DNA from 4 places in the Wansuia hejianensis genome. Region 3 is predicted to be linked to each of the others. Evidence: riboswitches for the same ligand, from Rfam matches in the RefSeq annotation. Region 3 holds a riboswitch; each other region holds the start of a gene.
The links. A riboswitch is a leader RNA that binds a small molecule or an ion and turns the genes downstream of it on or off. The one in region 3 is predicted to bind cobalamin.
Positions count from the first base shown of each region.

Region 1: another riboswitch for cobalamin. It lies ahead of H9Q79_RS01215 (class I SAM-dependent methyltransferase); the one in region 3 lies ahead of H9Q79_RS15535 (TIM barrel protein).
Region 2: another riboswitch for cobalamin. It lies ahead of H9Q79_RS04030 (cadherin-like beta sandwich domain-containing protein); the one in region 3 lies ahead of H9Q79_RS15535 (TIM barrel protein).
Region 4: another riboswitch for cobalamin. It lies ahead of H9Q79_RS03970 (energy-coupling factor ABC transporter permease); the one in region 3 lies ahead of H9Q79_RS15535 (TIM barrel protein).

Region 1 is NZ_CP060635.1:265,349-268,459, forward strand. Features, by position in the region: gene H9Q79_RS01210 (methyltransferase domain-containing protein) at 8-1,153, opposite strand; cobalamin riboswitch at 1,377-1,553, shown strand; gene H9Q79_RS01215 (class I SAM-dependent methyltransferase) at 1,731-2,480, shown strand; gene nikB (nickel ABC transporter permease) at 2,520-3,111, shown strand, end outside.
Region 2 is NZ_CP060635.1:864,713-867,823, reverse strand. Features, by position in the region: gene H9Q79_RS04030 (cadherin-like beta sandwich domain-containing protein) at 1-1,990, opposite strand, end outside; cobalamin riboswitch at 2,357-2,540, opposite strand; gene H9Q79_RS04025 (cadherin-like beta sandwich domain-containing protein) at 2,718-3,111, opposite strand, start outside.
Region 3 is NZ_CP060635.1:3,392,608-3,395,718, forward strand. Features, by position in the region: gene H9Q79_RS15525 (DUF3783 domain-containing protein) at 1-813, shown strand, start outside; gene H9Q79_RS15530 (hypothetical protein) at 837-977, shown strand; cobalamin riboswitch at 1,071-1,265, shown strand; gene H9Q79_RS15535 (TIM barrel protein) at 1,672-2,652, shown strand; gene H9Q79_RS15540 (adenosylcobinamide amidohydrolase) at 2,642-3,111, shown strand, end outside.
Region 4 is NZ_CP060635.1:846,445-849,555, forward strand. Features, by position in the region: gene cbiQ (cobalt ECF transporter T component CbiQ) at 1-309, opposite strand, end outside; gene H9Q79_RS03965 (energy-coupling factor ABC transporter substrate-binding protein) at 344-661, opposite strand; gene H9Q79_RS03970 (energy-coupling factor ABC transporter permease) at 658-1,410, opposite strand; cobalamin riboswitch at 1,561-1,747, opposite strand; cobalamin riboswitch at 2,364-2,549, shown strand; gene H9Q79_RS03975 (leucine-rich repeat domain-containing protein) at 2,695-3,111, shown strand, end outside.

The sequences.
Region 1 (3,111 bases), 820 kb from region 3:
GGGCTTCTCATGTTGTGGGAAAGGCGTCTAAAAATTCCATATAAAGCTGATTGAGCTGTGACAGCTTCTGGGACGGGAAACTGCTGAGAACCTTGGCATAGCGGACTTCCAGAGCTTGTTCCTCGCGGCGGTGCTGCTTCTGTCCCTCAGGGGTCAGCGTCAGGAGCATACTGCGGCGGTCTCTGGGATTGGGCATTTGGCGGATATAGCCTTTCGCTGCCAGCTGTGCCAGTATCCGTGTGACCGTCTGTTTAGGGATGAAAATATATTCGCTCAGATCGCTGGGCCGCAGGCCCTCCGGCTGATACATGAGCAGGTCCAGAATCAGATACTCGGTATCTTTATTGTTGCCAAATTGCCTCTGTTCCCGGTAGAACAGCTGATTATGCGCCTTAAATAACTGAAAATCATAATCTGTGTCCTCCAATTCCTCAGGGCAGGCGGGCTTCACAGTAAAAATAGAAAACAGCGGATGACTGTCAGAGGACTTCGAACTGCCATGGGGGTTTAATCTGCCGCTTATATTTCTGATACATTCACAATGTACAAATCCCAGATTCCGGAGCGTGGCGATATCCCATTCCGGCCGTTGGACGTAACTGATCGGAAGGAGAGAAGTGTAGGCATGGCATTCAGCAAAAAGGGCTTTCTCATCCGGTGTTGCCCCAAGCCCCTTGAAAGCATCTCTTCCATAATCGGCGTCACAGTTAAAGAAGCAGCCGCCTGGTTTCAGCACCCGGAAGATTTCCATATAGACTCGCCGGGGGTCCAACACAGTCCATATAGTGTTGCGGCAGATGACCACATCGAAAGAACCACTGGGAAAATCCATCTGGTGGGCGTCCATCTGGAGAAAGGTCAGAGAATAACCAAATTCAGACGCAGCTGCCCGCGCCCGCTGAAGCATGTGACGGGAGATATCTACAGCTGTTACCTTATGCCCCAGGGAAGCGCATACGATTGCCATAAAACCGGTGGCTGTACCGACATCCAGAACCTTTAACGGCCGGTCGGAGGAAGGCAGAACAGCTTTCATTTCAGCCTGCCAGAATTGAAATTCCCTTCCGTGAAGATGCTTATGCCGCATTTGGCCATAACTGGTCGCCCGAATATCCCAGTAAACAGTGATGCGGTCCTTTAGATTTATGTCCATGAGTAAAACTCCTTTGGTGTCTGAGTAATTTACAATATTAGATTAGCACAGCAACTAAAGAAAAACAATCATGGTTTTGCGGCGGATCTTTGGATAGATATCCGGACTTCGGAACAAAATCATAATTTGTTGACAAGTTTTGAGGGTTGTGTTACTATTAATGTACCGAATGGGACTAAATGACAATTACATAAAGTGATAAGCGGATAAAATGCCTGCAAGAGATTGCAGTTTCGCAGAAAGCTGTTGGCTTTCTGGCGATAGGGAAACAGGTGTAAATCCTGTGCAATGCCGTTGCTGTGAGAGTGGAGCGTGTCTCAATAAGCCACCGGGGGACTGGGAAGGCGGGACTACGTGAGGAGGCTCAAGCCAGAATACCGGTTTTATCTGTTATTTTCAAGCTGCGAGCCACAGCTAAGAAAATTCTTTTTTGCAAAAGCCGGAATGCTTTTGTGTTTTTATGAGTATGGAAAAACCTGAACGTTTAAAAAGGATATGTCTGTGGACATGTCCTTTTTTTGTAAATGATTTTGCGGGTGGTTAATTTGCGAGGGATATTTTATTACAGGAGGAATGTATGAGTTGCCAAAAGGAGATTCAGGAATATTGGAATGCCAGATCAGGGGATTTTTCGGAAATAAGCAGGGAGGAGCTGGAATCTCCGGAAGCGGGACAGTGGATAGAGTATTTTTCAGGGATATTGCCCCATCCGGAGGAGGGGAAGGCAGTCCGGGTGCTGGATTGCGGCGCGGGAGCCGGATTTTATACGGTTTTGCTTGCAGAGTACGGATGCCGGGTCACTGCTGTGGATTACAGCCAGGGCATGGTTGAGCAGATAAAGGAAGCGTTGAAAAAGAGGGAACTGGAGGCGGATGTTTTTCAGATGAATGTTCAGGAGCTTCATTTTCCGGATAATACCTTTGATGCTGTTGTGAGCAGGAATCTGTTCTGGAACCTGGAGGAACCGGTGAAGGCCTACAGAGAGCTTTATCGGGTATTAAAACCGGAAGGGGTGCTTATGGTTTCGGACGGGAACTTTTATCTGCACCTATATGACGGGAGGTACGCATCTGCCCGGGAGGAACAGCAGCGTTTCAGGCCGGCAGGATGCCATGACAGGCACAACGAAGCTAAGGTAGACTATTCAGTCATGGAAAAAATAGCGGAATCACTTCCCCTGAGCAAAAGACAGCGGCCAGATTGGGATCTGGAGCAGTTAATAGGGCTTGGTTATGAGGAGATCCATACAGAAATCCATTACTACAACGGCAGAATAGGGCGGCAGCTGCCTGTATCTTTCAGAATTTCCGCAAAAAAGCAGAAGTAATATGTCCATACACCGGCATACAGGAGAGGAGGCAGGGAATTGCTGCGGTATATCATGAAGCGTATGGCAGCGTTAATTATCATATTATTTGGGCTGTCTGTGCTTACTTTTTGTCTGACCAACATTCTGCCGTCAGATCCGGCTCAGCAGATGCTGGAAAGCATGGGTGCGGGGAGCGATCCGGAGGTAATCGGCAAAATTAAGGAAGAATACGGGTTGGATCAGCCTCTGGCGGTTCAGTATAAGAACTGGCTGGGAGGCGTGCTGCATGGAGATTTTGGGGATTCGGTTAAATATGGGCAGCCGGTTTCGGAAATCCTGGCGAGGAAACTTCCGAATACAATAAAGCTGGCCTGTTCCTCTTTTCTGCTTATGCTTGTCATTGCGCTGCCGCTGGGCATCCTTTCGGCAGTTTACCATAATAGAATTGCAGATTATATCATCAGGTTTCTGGCTTTTATCGGAGAGGCCATGCCCAGCTTTTGGATTGCCCTGCTGTTGATCTATTTGTTTGCTGTGAAGCTGCATGTCCTACCGGTGGGAGGATCAGAAAGCATGAAGCATTTGATCATGCCTGCTGTCACGCTGGCGCTGGGCATGGCGGCCTCTTATATCCGGCGGATACGTGCGG
Region 2 (3,111 bases), 1.4 Mb from region 3:
GCCCGTCCGAATGGCTGACAGCAGTGGTGGGCGCCCCGGCTTCTGCTGGCAACGCCAGCTTCTGTACCGTCTCTCCGGTTTTCTTATCCAGACAATAGAGGCTTCCTGAACGGCCGCAGGCGTAAAGATATTTCTCTCCTGTATAGACGCCTGTCCGGTAATAGCCTCCTTTATCATACTTTCTCCAGACTGCAGATTTTTCTTCCTCTGCCTGTTCAGGCTCCTCATCCGCCGTTGAAATGCAGACCAGGTTGCCATCCGCAAAACCGGCGTACAGATAGCCTGAATCATACCGGAGCGCTGTGGCTGCATTTCCGCCGACTGTATCCACATAAACCCATACAGATTCCAGCGTGCTTGCATTAAATGCCTGTACCTTTCCATCATTGAGCGGAACAAAAAGCATACCTGCCGCATAGAGCGGCTTATTAAAGGAACTGTTTCCTTTTGCAGCCATTTTGACACTCCGGATCATTTCACCAGTGGCTCGGTCAAGATACATCAGGGTCTCTCCGCAGAAACAACAAATATAATTTTCCACCAGTATACCGTCGCTCACGCTGTTGCTGTAATCCGCATTGGAGCCATACTGCTGCTTCCAGCGAACCTCTGCATTGTCCAGGGATGAAGGTGTGGGAGCATCTGTGATGTTCTGGTTGTCTGCGTTTTTCCAATAGCCGCCCCACTCCGCATCCAGTTCTTCAAACTGACTCTCTGAAATTTTCTCCAGGCTGAAGCTCTTCTCTTCGTCCCCTTCCATGACAAAACTTCCATTCTGAGTCTGGTATTCCTGCGCAGAAACGGTATAAGTATACGTTCCTCCTTTAATCAGTTCATAGCGTCCGTCTACCGGGTCGATCTGTACTTTATTCTCATCATAGACGGCAAACACCGCGTCCGCTGGTTCCGTATCAACGGTCAGATAACATATTTCATCCACATACACTGTCAGCACATATTCATAAGGCACCGACTGCACTCCGTCACCCGCCCGCAGCACCGCGATGACCTTCGCGCCTGCAAGCGGCAGCGTATAATTTCCGCCTTCAGCCGCCTCACCGTTTACAGTCAGTTCTGTGCTGCTCTCTTCAGCCGGCGTCATGTGTATCTGTATCTGCGACTGGGAAGAGGGTACGTGTACAGAGTATTCAAACACGTTCTTTTTAAAATCAGGCGTAAAAGCCAGTGGCTCTCCCTTTTCGTCTGTCAGCTTCAGGTCACCCAGGTAAGAGCCTCTGACAATATGGAACAGGTACGTTTCCTTCTGCTCCCCATAAACTACATCAATCACCAGTTCCTTCGGTTCCGTATCATAAGCCCGAATCAGCCGGCCCGCCGTGCTGCTGGACAGTGAAGTTGTCTCGTCAACCGGCAGGTCTACGGAAACCTCCTCCCCGCTGTAGACATCTGTGAAATATGCGGTAATCTTTGCTTCCTCCGTCACATCATCTCTAAGCTGAGGCCTTACGTAAACCACATTGGTGTTTTCGGGGATCCGCAGTATGTATTCCTGCTCCCCTATAGCGCTTTCCCTCAGTTCATATCGGTTACTTCCTGAGCTGTTCTGCATGAACAACGCACTCTCCAGCATTGGGTCCTGAACAGTTACCAGCACCGGGCAGGCAGCGGTAAACCCTCCTGCCGACACAGTTATTACTGCTGTTCCTCCTGCACCTCTGGGAGCCGTCACAACCGCTTCCAGCCCATTTCCAGATACCTGGGCAACTGCGGGGTCGTCCGTACTCCAGACAATTTCCGGATTCTCTGAGGTGTCTTCCGGCAGAAGTGCAGCCAAAAGCGCTTTTTGCTCCCCGGTTTTCATTACGAGACTGGAGCGGTTCAGCGTAATCCCCTCCAGCAGAACCGTTTCAGCTTCCCCATCTGATCCGGCTTCTGCAAACACGTCTGAAGGCTTCCAGAAAAGCACCGATACAACGGTCAGCATGGCAAGCGCTCCCGCAAGCAATCTTTGATACCTTTGTCGCCTCATCCTTTTCCTGTCCTCCGTTTCCTGTCTTACGCACTTTAAGATTTGATGTGCAGCCGGGACAGTCTGCCCCTCTCCACATCATCAGCTTTCTTCCCATATGGCCTTGCCATACAAAAAAGCCTCTCCGAAGAGAGGCTTTTTACATATATCCAACATACAGCCGCACTTCTCCCCATGACTAAAACGATTTTCACGTTCTTCATGAGACAGTAGGTGCGGCGGGCTGTCCGCTCGGTCAGGCTGAATCTCCTGCACGGCACCGGGATCTGACCGGCTTTCCTTTTAACGCTTATGCGCGGCTGTTTCATATTATATTTTCAAGAAAACACACAAAAAAACAAATCTCCGCTATGCTTTCGGATATTTGCCCTATGATCTCCAGTTGCTTGTATTCTGGCTTAAAGTACAAACCTACTCGCCGTCCCTTCCCGGTTCCCCAGTGGTTATGACAGCTTTCGTCCTTATTACAGCGGAGATAAACCGCGCCGGACTCTCACCGGCCTTCCCGGAATGAATGTCTATCCATTCCACAACTGTACAAACGATCCATATTCTCTTGTCAACTGTTCATTTCAATAATAAACGATATCTTCTTTTTTGTCAATGCTATTTTCGTGTTCTAAACCTGCCGGGGTGTACGGGTCCCGTTCATAAAATTGAGGGGGCAGCAGACCCTTCAGTGCCGCCGCTCCCCCTGTAAACATTTATAAATCACAGTCCGGACTTGTCATTTTTCTCCGGCCGCTACCTGGTCAAGCAGCTGTACCACATCTGTGATATCTACTTCTCCATCACCGTTCATATCGCCAATTGACAGTTCAACCGCTTCCCCGGCCGCCACCCGGTCAAGCAGCTGTACGACGTCTGTGATATCCACTTCCCCGTCCTCATTCAAATCTCCCAACATCACGGACGTGGGAATATCGGCGCTGCAGACGGCAGAGACACCATCGTTTTCTGTTTTCAGGACCATATACACCTTCATCGCGTCTCTGGACAACCCTGTTAAAGCCAATCGGTTGCTTCCTGCCGCTGCCTCTGTCTTCAGGCCTTCACTCTGAATCCTGTCAGCGTCCGGCGCCTCCGCGTCTGCTGCCTGCACCAGATAATACAGCTCGCCT
Region 3 (3,111 bases):
CTTTCATCTAATGAACCTCCGCTTGCCAGTCTTCAGTCAGCGTACTCTGCGCTTAAAGAGCAGTATCTGGAGCTGACAGGCATGACAGAAATAGAGGGAACTGCCGTTATTACAGTTGAAAAAGAAAACAGCGGCGCCTATAGCATGACTGTCCGTGTTAAGGATGGCCCGGAGGACGCAGAATATGAATACAGCTGGAGCAGCGGTGAAAAAAGCCAGACACTGACAGGAGTGCCTGCAGAGAGTCTGATTTCAAATACGGTTACTGTGACAGGCGTAAATATGTTTGGTAAACTGACAGCTCAGCTGCAGGTCCCTGAGAGGCCAAACGTGTCCGTTATGGTGAGAAACCAGGGTATCCAGCTGAACTGGGCAGCCGCCTCCGCTGCCGATAACTGTCCGGCTCCGGAGAATTACAGTATTGTTGTATATGCCGGTGAACAGCTGGTGAAAACTTATGAGCGCGGAGGTCAGGATACTTCCGCATACCTTGAAGGCTTAGAAGAAGAAACCACCTATACGGTTAAAATGTACGCCGTCAGCCCGGTGGGACGCAGCGATATGGCCATACTGGCTGTCACAACCGGTAAAGCGGAGCAGGGCGGACCCGGACAGGCCGAAAGCGGCGGTCAGGCACAGATACCGTCTGTGAGTCCCTCGGTGATGCCTGCAGCGGCGCTGACCTCAGGGAAGAAAACCTCCTCCTCCGTAAACACCTCTGACAGAACCTCCCTGCTTGTCTGGAGCGCATTAGTCCTCATGTGCGGGGCCGGAGCCGTTGTCATGGGCGTTCGGAAGAAAAAAATGAAATAAAATATTGGCCGGTGAGAGGGGAGGTGTTTGGATACCCGGACGAAAGGCTGGCGGGAGACGGGGCGGAACAGGGGCGCGCCAGCTTGCTGGCGAGAGCCGTTGTACCGTCTGGAACAGCCAGAAAAGCAGCGGGTATCTATCATCCTCTCGCCATAAAACCATAATTTAACTATAAGTGGATTCTTTGTGTCCATAAAAAATACATGAGATGTCTTGACAGAGAGTATGTCTGATGGTAATATTATGTTGTGTATAAATTCCATATCAACGTTGCAAGTGCATCTGCATGAGAATCATGTCGGTGAAAAGGGAATTGGGTGAGAAACCCGAGCGATCCGGTCACTGTAATCAGGGAGTACGACGCGGTTATCCATTGTATGTTTTTACATATGAGAAGGGGCGTCACGCGATGATCTGTAAGCCAGGAAACCTGCTTGTTCCGTATAAGGTTGAAGCTTCCGAGCAAAGTTTTCCATCTATCCATCAGATATGGAATGCCTGATAGAGTATTCACTCAGCCGGGAACCTTCGAGCGGGATTTATGCACCGTTTAAACGGCAGGGTGAGATACTTCGGAGTCGGGTACACTGTTTATACCGCATCATTTTCCTCCGCAACGAATGATGGTCCGGTTTTCCGCTTGACAGCGATCGGGCGCCGAAGTCATTCTCCCCACTTTAATTGTTATCCTCCCTGAGCGGGAGCTTTTTTTTTGCAGATAACTGCACAGAAGAAAGTTGTTCCTGCTGGGAAAAACGCAGGGCACCCCATAATGTATGCCCTGTGGGGGCCAGAGGTGTTTGAGCGGGAAACTATGAGCAGGAGCGGAAAAAACAGTGGTACAGGAGTACGGGACAGATGAAAAAGATGATTAACATTACGGATTGCAGTTTTGATACAGACCGTTACAAGGATGGACAAGATGCTGCTGATTTCGTGCGCAGGTTCTGCTGTGATGGTTTTGAACTGATGCATTGTATTGGCGGGAAGCTGGATTTTTTTCCGTCAGAAGATATTGTAGGAGTTCATCTGAGGTTTTTTAATGAATGGATTGACCTGTGGAAAGGAGACATGGCTGCACTGGAAGCGGAATATGACACGCTGAAGCAGGCAGAGGAGGTATTTGGCAGTCTGGAGCGGGAAGGGATGATAAAACCTCTGACCGAAGATTTGGAGACGGCCAGGAGACTGGGGGCTTCTTATGTTGTATTTCATGTTAGTGATGTGAAAATGACAGAGCTTTTTACATACACTTTCAGTCACACGGATGAAGAGGTAGTGGATTACACTGCGGAACTGGTGAACGACTTGCTGGATGGAAAGGGTTATGAATTTGATTTTTTAATGGAAAATCTCTGGTGGCCAGGGTTGACTCTTACCAGGCCTGAGATTACCAGGCGGCTTCTGGATCAGATCCATTATCCTAAAAAAGGGATCATGCTGGATACGGGACATTTGATGCATACGAATCTGGAGCTTGCGGCACAGGAAGAAGCTGTTGATTATATCCTGGATATGGTGCGTGCGCACAGTGATATGATCCCCTATATGAAAGGAATACATTTGAATCAGAGCCTGACCGGGCAGTATGTTAAAGATTTGCTGAAAAAAAGGGATGAAATGCCTAAGACACACAAAGAGCGGGTAAGCGCCTGTTATGAACATGTATTTCAGATTGACGGGCATTTCCCCTTTACCACGCCAAGAGTCCGTGAAATTATAGAGGCAGTTGCACCGGATTATCTGACTTATGAACTGATTACCAGCGACAGGGAGGAGCATGAGGAAAAGCTGCTGAGACAGTGTGAGGCCCTTGGAGTAATGGTTGATGGAGTGTAAGAGATTGAAAGGGAATAAAATCATGAAAATATTTCAATTACCTGGTGGAGACGAAGTACATCATTATAAAAAATCACTGGTTGTTTGTTTTAAAGGGAAGCGCAAGGTGCTGAGTACCGGACCGAACAATGGAGGATACCGTACAGACCTGCGGGCTGTATTTAATAATGACGGCAATCCGGGTCCGGGTATGGCCTGCACTATGCGGGCGGATACCTACCGGGAACACATGGATATCCTGGCTTTGGAGGATCTGGGTCTGGACCCGGAACACTGTTCGGGGCTGTCTACGGCTGCCAGTATGGACAATGTGTCTGTTCAGACGATGTCATACGAAGATTTTTCTGTGACAGCCATAGTGACCGGAGGTATTAAAAATAATGCCGGGCGGATCGGCGACCCGGCGACCTGGCATGAAAAGTCTGAGGCATCTTATCAAGTAAAACCAGGAACCATAAA
Region 4 (3,111 bases), 1.4 Mb from region 3:
GGTGATGTAAATGCTGCCGACTGGAATCGCATAAGCGTCCAGCGGTGTTTTTGAGAAGTTGATGAGTATTGCGAGAGTGGACAACAGAAGGAATACCAGGGGGATCATCAGCAGCTTCCAGTAACGGAAGAACGGGATTCCGCCCTTTCCGACTGTCAGAATCCCGTTCACTATAAGGACGAGAACAGCCATGAGAATCGAACGGCTGATGATACACATACAGAGTGTGATCAGCGCGAAAGCAAATTTCTCACCGGCGTTCACATACCTTAATTTAGAGTTGTAACATAGTTTATCGATCACTATCATGGAATGAATTCCTCTGGAGTTCTATACAGCTTGCCTATAGTTCCTCGCTCACTTTGCCGAGCTTCTTGCGTTCATAAAATCTGCCGATGAAGAAACAGAGAATCCCCACTCCCAGGCCGGTCTGCACGCAGAAGAGAAGGCTTTCGATCTCACCGGGAAGCTCTCCGCCGATGGCTGATTCCAGAACCGGGGTAAACCATGGTTCGTAACCAGGAGACATTTCTTCCACAACCTGGCTTCCGGCGTCATCGGAACCGCCGAATTCGGCGCCTCTCAGAGCGAAAAACGGGATGATGGCAATTAAAGCGGCTACTATTAATAAGATGATTACAGTCTTTTTATTCTTACTCATTCTGCTGCCTCCTTCATAAAGCCGATGGACTTCAGTTCCTTCGCTGCGAAGGACTCCATGGCGATGATGATTACAACGGTCAGGATGCCTTCGATCACTGCCAGCGGCACCTGGGTGGGTGCAAAGACGGCAAGGAATTTTCCAAAGGATGCACCGACGCCGCCCGCCTCTGAAGGATGGGCGATTGCCAGCTGGAAGGCGGTTACACAGTATGTAAAAAGATCACCGATGGCGGCAGCCAGAAATACGCTGATTCTGCGGTTCGCCTTGCATTTTCTGCAGACAGCGTAGATACCGAAGGATACCAGGGGTCCGGCAATTGCCATAGAAAAGCAGTTGGCGCCGAGGGTGGTCAGTCCGCCGTGTGCCAGCAGGATCGCCTGGAACAGCAGGACAATGATTCCCAAAACGCTGACGGTAGCCGGTCCGAAGAGAATTGCCCCGAGCCCGGTTCCGGTCATATGAGAGCAGCTCCCGGTTACTGACGGGATCTTCAATGAAGAAATAACAAAGATGAACGCCCCGGATATTGCGATCAGCGTCAGGGCTCTCCGGTTTTCCTTCACCGTCTTGTTAATCTTAAAAAATCCTGCCAGTAAAAAGGGAATACAGATTACTCCCCAGAGGATACAGTAGGACGGCGGCAGGTATCCCTCCATAATGTGCATGGCATTGGCAGCAGGCACAATGCCGAAGCAGAGGGCCAGGGCGGCGGCCAGTACAACGAGTTTCTTTTGTTTCTTGCTCATACATTTCTCCTTTCATTCTGAGCCGGCTCCATTCTTCCGGCGGCACGCAATTTGCGCACAAAAAAAGCCGCATCTGACTGCTTGGATTTAGATGGGCCCAGACAGCCGGAAACGGGCTGTCTTACGCCTTGTCATCGCACGTAACAATGGCATAATTACATACAATGGGTAGGTCTTCTGACTCATGCATCATCATCTTTACCGTCTTCCCGGTTGCCCAGTGACATATGTGGCAAAGACTACGCAATTACAGCGGCGTGACCGTGCGGGATTCTAACCCGGCTTCCCTATTATCCTGTGGAATGAAACACAGACACCTCATTGCATTTAATTGACTTTAGTATATCGGCAAAATGTTTGATTGTCAAGCTGTAAACGCAGGCCCATCCGGTTTTACAAAAATTCAATACACAATTATTTCACAATATTCTTGACTTTCTAATAAAATGAAGGTATCATAAATAAGATCAAAAGTTTGATATTTTGATCTTTTGCAATTGAATAATAACAGGATACAGTCTGCCGGCGGAAGGCGATAATAGGGAATCCGGTGAAATTACGGAGCCATACGGGAGGGATCCCGATTGTGTGGAAAGCCCACAATTACCTACTGTTTTCTCTAAGAATACATCGATAGGAGGATATGATCGGTGTAGGAGAAGTACGCACAGACTGAATTTAGCAGAGCTTCTCCAATTTAGGAGAAGTTTTTTTGTTTCATAGGAAAGTTCCTCCTATGAAATAAAACCTTCCGGGGGATGCACACGCGCGCTAAGGAAATATGGCCGCTGAGGCGGCAGCGCTCCGGCGCGGGAGTCCGGCAAGCCGGGCTCTTTGTACTTGCAGTGATTATCTGTAATAAAAGGCAGCTTTGCAGGCCCTGGAATAATATTTGCTTAACGGCTGTTCTTATTGCAAAAAATAAAATCATATACTCCGCATCTGAATAAGAGCGGGCAGTGCTGCACCACGGTCAGAGAGTTATCTCTGTTTAAAGGAAACGTTGTAAAGCGACTCATCTTCCGAGCTGTGAATGGGGACAAGGAATGCACAAATGCCACTGGGGTCAAGAAATTCTGGGAAGGCGCATTCTGCGGGTGAACCAAAGCCAGAACACAAAACGTGGGTGATATGCACACTGTGAGCTTTGAAAATGTCTAAGGCAAGAGGACGTTTCTTTTTTGTACCCTTTTTTGCCATATGAGTTTTGGGCAGTGATCACGTGCATTGCCTGTGCTGAAGATTAATCCTAAAGATGTGGGCTACCTGAGGGAGGGATTTGAGATGGAGGGTGTAATGGTGATAAGCCGCTGCAGCAAAGCGGCAGGGAAAAAAGCATTAAGAGAAAAAGTGTTTTCGATGGACAGCCAGGATACTAAAATTGTAAAATATGCGATGAAAAATAATATTCGGATTCAGGCTGCTAATCTGGAAAATATCCGGCAGATCGGTGAAGAGGCTTTTATGGGATGTACTTCCCTGAATACTGTCCGTTTGGAGAATTTGAGAAAAATTGACAAGAGAGCCTTCAGTGGCTGCAGCAAGCTGAAAAAGCTTCACTTTCCATCTTCTCTTTATAAAATACAGTCAGGAGCATTTCAGAACAACAAAAGGCTGCAGACAGTAATATTTCGAAAAGCATGTGGTATGAGGCTATTGGATAGTGAAGTGTTTTCAGGATGTGCAGGTCTTAGGGACATT